Regions from separate parts of the Acrocarpospora sp. B8E8 genome, predicted to be linked through region 2. Evidence: riboswitches for the same ligand, from Rfam matches in the RefSeq annotation. Region 2 holds a riboswitch; the other holds the start of a gene.
The links. Region 2 has a riboswitch for cobalamin ahead of cobN (cobaltochelatase subunit CobN). Riboswitches for the same ligand answer to the same signal wherever they lie in the genome.
Positions count from the first base shown of each region.

Region 1: it holds a riboswitch for cobalamin, as region 2 does, so the genes downstream of both, ABGB08_RS43105 (ribonucleoside-diphosphate reductase subunit alpha) here and cobN (cobaltochelatase subunit CobN) in region 2, are expected to answer to the same signal.

Region 1 is NZ_JBDPLV010000068.1:39,752-43,608, reverse strand. Features, by position in the region: gene ABGB08_RS43110 (tripartite tricarboxylate transporter substrate-binding protein) at 134-1,036, shown strand; cobalamin riboswitch at 1,080-1,270, shown strand; gene ABGB08_RS43105 (ribonucleoside-diphosphate reductase subunit alpha) at 1,398-3,527, shown strand; gene ABGB08_RS43100 (ribonucleotide-diphosphate reductase subunit beta) at 3,527-3,857, shown strand, end outside.
Region 2 is NZ_JBDPLV010000063.1:25,698-29,554, forward strand. Features, by position in the region: gene ABGB08_RS41590 (precorrin-8X methylmutase) at 1-14, opposite strand, end outside; gene cobG (precorrin-3B synthase) at 11-1,393, opposite strand; cobalamin riboswitch at 1,582-1,764, shown strand; gene cobN (cobaltochelatase subunit CobN) at 1,798-3,857, shown strand, end outside.

The DNA.
Region 1 (3,857 bases), on a different contig from region 2:
ACGATTGGTCGCCCTGTCAACCCCGCCCGATGTGACGTTATGTCCTGAGTTATACGCTTAGTGTCACTATGGGAGGAAGTGGTGGGATTTGCGGCGTCGCCGGTTTCTCGCGTGGGGAGCGGGAACGCTCGCTGTGGCCCTGGGTTGCGCGCCCGGGCCGGATCGGAGGTTCGCCCGGCCCGTCCTCCTGTTCGTCCCGGCGCCGGCGGGGGACCTGTTTCCCCGGGCTTTCGCGACCATGGCCGAAGCGCGCGGCCGGCTCCCCAAGATCATGATCGCCCCGTGCGACGGCGGCATCGTGACGATCGCCGAGTTCGCCCGGGCCCGGCGTTCCGACCGGCTGATGGTGGCCGGGCCCGCGCTGGTCGCGGCCGCGGCGGGCAACGACGCCGGCGCGCTCATCGCCAGTACCACGCCGCTGGCCAGGATGGCCGGGGAGTGGCTGCTGTTCGTCGCCGCGCCGCGCTCCCGGTTCCGCGACTTCGACGGCCTGGCCAGGACGCTGCTCCGCGATCCCGCCTCGGTCGAGATGGCCGGCCGCGGCCCCGGCAGCCCCGACCATGTCCTGTACGGTCTGACCGCCCGCGGCCTCGGCGCGGACGCCCGGCTGCTCAGATACGCCCCTTTCGCCGACACCCCCCAGGTGGCCGCGGCCCTCCTGGACGGCAGGTTCGCGGTCGGTATCGGCGGCTACCGCGACCTGGAGCCCCGCCTGCGGACCGGCGTGCTCCGGGCGCTCGCGGTGTCCGCCCCCGAACGGATTCCCGGCGTGGACGCGCCGACCTTGATGGAATCCGGCGCGCGTCTCACGTACGCGAACTGGCGGGGGCTGCTCGCGCCCGGCGCGCTCGCCGACGAGGACAGGACCCGGCTGCTGGACGCCTGCCACGACCTCGGCGACTCGGCGGCCTGGCGGCACCTCCTGCTGCGGAACCGGTGGGCGCCCATGTATCTGGCCGACGCCGATTTCCGGGCGTGGCTGGCCACCGAAGCGTACCGCGCCAGGGACGTACTGGCCGATCTTGGGGTGCTTTAGAACACAACTTGTTGGGGTTGCGGATCTGCACGGCACTAGATGTAGGATTCTCGACGTTGCTGGTTCACTCCTCAGAGGGGTGTGAAAAGGGAACCCGGTGTGATTCCGGGACTGCCCCGCAGCGGTGAGCGGGAACGACCGCCGTCACAGGCACTGGGCGCGCACGCGCCTGGGAAGCCACGGCCAGTAGGACGCCCGCGAGTCCGAAGACCTGCCAGCGGCCGACGCGCGGGCCGATGCCCGCGCCGGGTTGTGCCGGGCCTCGTGGGAGGGCCCGCCGACGAGCCGCGCGGTCCTTCGCGTGCTCCGACGCGTGCCGAAACCCCGGACCCGGGGGTGCCGGACTCGCGAGGGAGAGCAGATGACCGATCGATGGGCGATGATCGAGGCCGCGGCGGCCGGGGTGATCACCGATCCGGGGAACTCGAAACGGGCCGCCCGGCTGCTCGGCGAGCTGATCGCCGACGAGGCCGCCGCCGAAGGGGTGCGCACGTTCGCGGAGTCGATCGCCGCGACCCACCGGGCCGGGCTGATCCAGGACCGGCTGGCCGATTTCGTCGCCGCGCACGCGGACAAGCTGAACGAGCTGATCGGCGACGACAACCGGTTCGAGTATTTCGGCCTGCGCACCGTTTACGACCGCTACCTGCTCCGCCACCCCGGAACCCGCCGCGTGCTGGAACGCCCGCAGCACTTCCTCCTCCGGGTCGCCTGCGGCCTGGCCGGGACCGTCGCCGAAGCCGACGAGCTCTACCGCCTGATGGCCGACTTCGCCTACCTGCCCAGCTCGCCCACCCTGTTCAACTCCGGCGCGCGCCGCCCCCAGCTGTCCTCGTGTTTCCTGCTCGACTCGCCCCGGGACGAGCTGGAGGGCATCTACGAGCGATACGCCCAGATCGCCAGGCTGTCCAAGTACGCGGGCGGCATCGGCGTCTCCTGGAGCCGCGTCCGCTCCCGGGGCAGCCTGATCCAGGGCACCAACGGTCTGTCCAACGGCATCGTGCCCTGGCTGCGCACCCTCGACGCCTCCGTGGCCGCCGTCAACCAGGGCGGCAGGCGCAAGGGCGCGGCCTGCGTCTACCTGGAGACCTGGCACGCCGACATCGAGGAGTTCCTGGAACTGCGCGACAACACCGGCGAGGACGCCCGCCGGACGCACAACCTCAACCTGGCCAACTGGGTGCCGGACGAGTTCATGCGCCGCGTCGAAGCCGACGAACCCTGGTCCCTCTTCGACCCCAAAGAGGTTCCCCACCTCATCGACCTGTACAGCTCCGCCTTCGACACCGCCTACCGCGCCGCCGAAGCCGAGGGCCGCTTCGTCAAGCAGTTCCCGGCCCGCACCCTGTACGGCCGGATGATGCGCACCCTCGCCCAGACCGGCAACGGCTGGATGACCTTCAAGGACGCCGCCAACCGCACCTCCAACCAGACGGCGCTCCCCGAGAACGTGATCCACCTGTCCAACCTGTGCACCGAGATCCTGGAGGTCACCACCGACCGCGAGACCGCCGTCTGCAACCTCGGCTCCATCAATCTGGCCGCCCATCTCACGCCGGACGGCGTCGATCTGGTACGGCTGCGCGCGACCGTGCGCAGTGCCGTACGCGTCCTGGACCGCACGATCGACCTGGGCTTCTATCCGACGCCCGAAGCAGAGGTCGCCAACCTTCGCTGGCGGCCGATCGGGCTCGGCGTGATGGGCCTGGCCGACGTGTTCTTCGCGCTGCGGCTGCCGTTCGACTCGCCGGAGGCCCTGGCGCTCTCCACCCGGATCGCCGAGGAGATCGCGCTCGCCGCGTACGCGACCTCCGCCGACCTGGCCGAGGAACGCGGCCCGCACCCCGCCTACGCCGACACCCGCGCCGCGCGCGGCGTCCTGCACCCGGATCATTTCGACGTTCCCGGCAGCCCCGAGTGGGATCGCCTGCGGGCCAGGATCGCGCGAACCGGGTTGCGCAACTCGCTGCTCGTCGCCATCGCCCCGACCGCCACCATCGCGTCCATCGCCGGCTGCTACGAATGCGTCGAGCCCCAGGTCTCCAACGTCTTCAAACGCGAAACCCTCTCCGGCGAGTTCCTCCAGGTCAACCGCTACCTCGTACGCGATCTCCAGGCGCGCGGGCTGTGGACCCAGCGGATCAGGGACGCGATCAAACGCGCCGACGGCTCGGTTCACGACATTCCCGAAATTCCCGGCGACCTCAGACTGCTCTACCGGACGGCGTGGGAGCTCCCGCAGAAGGCGCTCATCGACCTGGCGGCGGGGCGGCAGCCGTACATCGACCAGGCGCAGTCGCTCAACCTGTTCATGGCCGCGCCGACGATCGGCAAGCTCTCCTCCATGTACGCCTACGCCTGGAAGAGCGGCCTGAAAACGACGTACTACCTGCGCTCCCGCCCGGCCACCCGCATCGCGCAGACCACCGTGGCCGCCGAAGCGGTGGCCTGTTCGCTGGAGAACCCCGAGACCTGCGAGGCGTGCCAGTAATGCTGCTCGACCCTGGAATGGACCTGACCCTGCGCCCGATGCGCTACCCCGAGTTCTACGAGCGCTACCGGGCCGCGATCCGCAACACCTGGACGGTCGAGGAGGTCGACCTGCACACCGACCTCGCCGACCTGGCCAGACTCGGCCCCGGCGAGCGGCATCTGATCAACCGCCTGGTCGCGTTCTTCGCCACCGGCGACTCGATCGTCGCCAACAACCTGGTGCTCAACCTCTACCAGCACGTCAACGCCCCCGAAGCCCGCCTCTACCTGAGCCGCCAGCTGTTCGAGGAAGCCGTCCACGTGCAGTTCTACCTGACCCTGCTGGACA
Region 2 (3,857 bases):
CGGACGTAACTCACCCGATCCTCCTGCTTCGCACATCCCCCACAACCGCGTTCAATTCCCTATGGGTACGGCTGACGCCCTCGAAATCCACCCGATAACCCCCCGGAACCGCCACCACATCCACGACCTCACCCCGAGGCCGCCCGCAACGACGTTCGCACCCGGCCCAATGCACGGACCTCGACCCGCGGAGCGCCGGCACCGACGCCCGCGCGTCCGCCTGCACATCGGTCAGCGACTTCGCGCATCCCGGCCGTCCCGTGCACGCCGTCACCCCCACCCAGGGCGATCGGGGATCGGTCACCAGCCCCGCATCGCCCAGAGCGGCCTCAGCCGACGCCGCGTCCTCCGCCGACAACCCGGCCACGACCACCCCGCGCCAGGGCGTCAACCGCACGATTCCCTCCGAACCGGCCACCTCGGCGAGCACTACCGCGTGTGCCGCCGACAACCGCCCGAGCGGAACGGCCGCTCCGATCGCATACGTCCCATCGCTCAGCGGAATGACGCCCAGCGGAGTGACGCCCAGCGGCGGACGACCGTCGCCGGGCCGATCACCGGGTCCTTCGGCCGAGGTCTGGCCCACGGTGGGCCGGGCGGCGACCTCGGTGGCGGCACGAGCGGTGACCTGGGCGGTAGCGGTGGTGTTGAGCAGGGCGGTGGTCTGGGCGGGGACGGTGACATGGGAGGTGAACAGCTCGGCTACCCGGGCGGCTACCTGGGCTGGACCGTCCTGGAGTTCGGCCAGCCGCCACGCCTCGCTGTTCTGGGCGGTTCGTTCGGTGAGGAAGGATTCCGCGGCGGTCAGTATGAGCGGGACGGTGACCTCGACCGGACAGCGGATTCCGTGGTCTTCCCCGGCGAGGAGGATTCGCAGGGAATCGGCGTCAGGGATGGCCGATATATCGGCGTTCTGGGTGGCCACGTCGCCGGTGCCGTCGTCCAGGGCGAAGAGGAATCGGCCAGGGAGGCCCGCCAGGGGCGTACGCGCGCAGAGGCCTTCGTCCAGGGCGGTGATCAGCGGGCGGACATCGAGGACGCCGTATGGGCCGAGGCCGGTCAGTGGCGAGGCGAGGATGTTGCGGACACGTTCGTGGGTGGCGGAGGGGAGCAGGCCCGCGGCGGCGATTCCGGCGGCGAAGGCGGCCGGGTCGCGGAGGGCGCGCACCTGGATGTTCGCGCGGGAGGTCAGCTCGATGAAGCCGTCGCCGAGGCCGGCGGTCAGGGCGTGGAGCGCGGCGGTGGAGAGCTCGCCGCCAGGAACGCGTACGCGGGCCAGCGGGCCATCCGCCGCCTGGTGAAGCTGCAGGGCTCCGGGGCAGGCATCAGGTCCAGTCCGGATGAGATCTGGGACGCTTCGCGCCGATATCCCGCTATGTCCCGCAATAGCCACATCCTGGATGGTAAAGCCTGCCCGGCCCTTCGCTCCCCGCGGGGCGCGGTGCCGGGCCCCCGAAATCACCGCGAAGTGGATCTGTACGCATTGGAGCGTTCTATCCATTCGCGTCACGGCGAAGGGTCGCCGCCCGATTCGCGGTGATGAGAAGCCATCCCGATAGTCGGGAAGGTGGGGTGGGCTGTCCTGGAAAAGGTGGTTGGCATACGCTGCTCGTGGCGACGGCGAATGAGGAAGCCGGTGTGAATCCGGCGCGGTCCCGCCACTGTCACCGGGGAGCGAACCCCACCATGGCCACTGTCACAGGGAAGGCCGGGGGGAGCGTCGAGCCGGGAGCCAGGACACTCGGGCCGTCGTGACTTCGACGACCCGGGGCGCGGACCCCGAGGGAGGGCTCTCGCGTGATCCTGCTGCTGTCCACGTCCGACACCGACCTGCTCAGCGCCCGTGCGAGCGGCGCCGGCTATCGCCTCGCGAACCCGGCCAGGCTCCGGCCGGACGATCTTCCTGACCTGCTGGACGGCGCCGATCTCGTCGTCGTACGGCTCCTGGGCGGCCGCCGGGCCTGGGAGGAGGGCTTGGACCTCCTGCTCGCCGGGCCGGTCCCGGTGGTCGTGCTTGGAGGTGAGCAGGCTCCCGACGCCGAGTTGATGGAACTGTCCACCGTCCCGGGCGGGGTGTGCGCCGAGGCACACGCGTACCTGGCCCACGGCGGACCGGCCAACCTGGCGGAACTCCACCATTTCCTCTCCGACACGGTGCTCCTCACCGGCCACGGCTTCGAACCGCCCGCCCCACTGCCCACCTGGGGCATTCTGTCCCGTCCCGGCCATCGCGCGGACGCAGGCGGCCCGTTGCCGTCTGGACAGTCGCCAGCGGAGGAGGGGCCGCTGCACGACCCCCGTTCTGAGAAACCCGGGAAGTGGGGCGAGCGGCCGCGTCATGGGAGTGACGGACCGCCGGATCATGAATCGCGCCGTGAGGGGTCCGGGGACGAGCTCCCGCGTCATGGGAGTGACGGACCGCCGGATCATGAATCGCGCCGTGAGGGGTCCGGGGACGAGCTCCCGCGTCATGGGGGTGACGGACGGCCGGTTCATGAACCGCGCCGTGAGGGGTCCGGGGACGAGCTCCCGCGGCCGGTGGTGGGGGTGCTCTACTACCGGGCCCATCATGTGGCCGGGAACACCGCGTTCGTGGAAGCGCTCTGTGATGCCGTCGAGGCGGCCGGGGGGCGGGCGCTGCCGGTGTACTGCGCGTCGCTCCGGACGGCGGAGCCGGGGCTTTTCGCGGCTTTGCGGCGGGTGGACGCGCTTGTGGTCACGGTGCTGGCGGCCGGCGGGACCAAGCCCGCGACCGCGTCGGCGGGCGGGGATGACGAAGCCTGGGACGTGGGGGCGCTGGCGGAGCTGGACATCCCGATCATTCAGGGGCTCTGCCTCACGGGGGATCGGGCTTCCTGGGCGGCGGGGGACGACGGGCTTTCGCCGCTGGACGCGGCCACGCAGGTCGCGATTCCGGAGTTCGACGGGCGGCTCATCACCGTTCCCTTCTCCTTCAAGGAGATCGACGCGGACGGGCTCACCGTGTATGTCGCCGACCCGGAGCGGGCCGCGCGGGTGGCCGGGATCGCGGTACGGCACGGGCTGCTCCGGCACGTCCCCGCCGCCGAGCGGCGGATCGCGATCATGTTGTCGGCGTATCCGACGAAACATTCCCGGATCGGCAACGCCGTCGGCCTGGACACGCCCGCGAGCGTGGTCCGGTTGCTGGACGCGATGGCGGCCAGCGGCTACGAACTCGGCGAGGATCTCCCCAGGCACGAGGGCGACGCGCTCATCCACGCGCTCATCGCGGCCGGTGGGCAGGATCCCGACTGGCTCACCGAGGAGCAGCTGGCGGGCAATCCCGTACGTATCCCCGCCGAGCGTTACATCGAGTGGTATCGCACACTTCCCGAGGACCTGCGGGAGGGGATGGAACGCCACTGGGGGCCACCGCCGGGGGAACTCTACGTTCAGGACGGGGACATCGTGCTGGCCGCGCTGCGGTCGGGGAACGTCGTCGTCATGGTGCAGCCGCCGCGTGGATTCGGCGAGAACCCGATCGCCATCTACCACGATCCCGACCTGCCGCCCAGCCACCACTATCTCGCCGCTTATCGCTGGCTGTCCGACACGTTCCAGGCGCATGCCGTCGTCCACGTCGGCAAACACGGCAACCTCGAATGGCTGCCCGGCAAGTCGGCCGGGCTCTCCGCCTCCTGCGGCCCGGACGCGGCCCTCGGCGACCTTCCGCTGATATATCCGTTCCTGGTCAACGACCCGGGCGAGGGCACCCAGGCCAAACGCCGCGCCCACGCCACCCTCGTCGACCACCTCGTCCCGCCGATGGCCCGCGCCGACACCTACGGCGACCTGGCCCGCCTGGAACAGCTCCTCGACGAGCACGCGTCCATCGC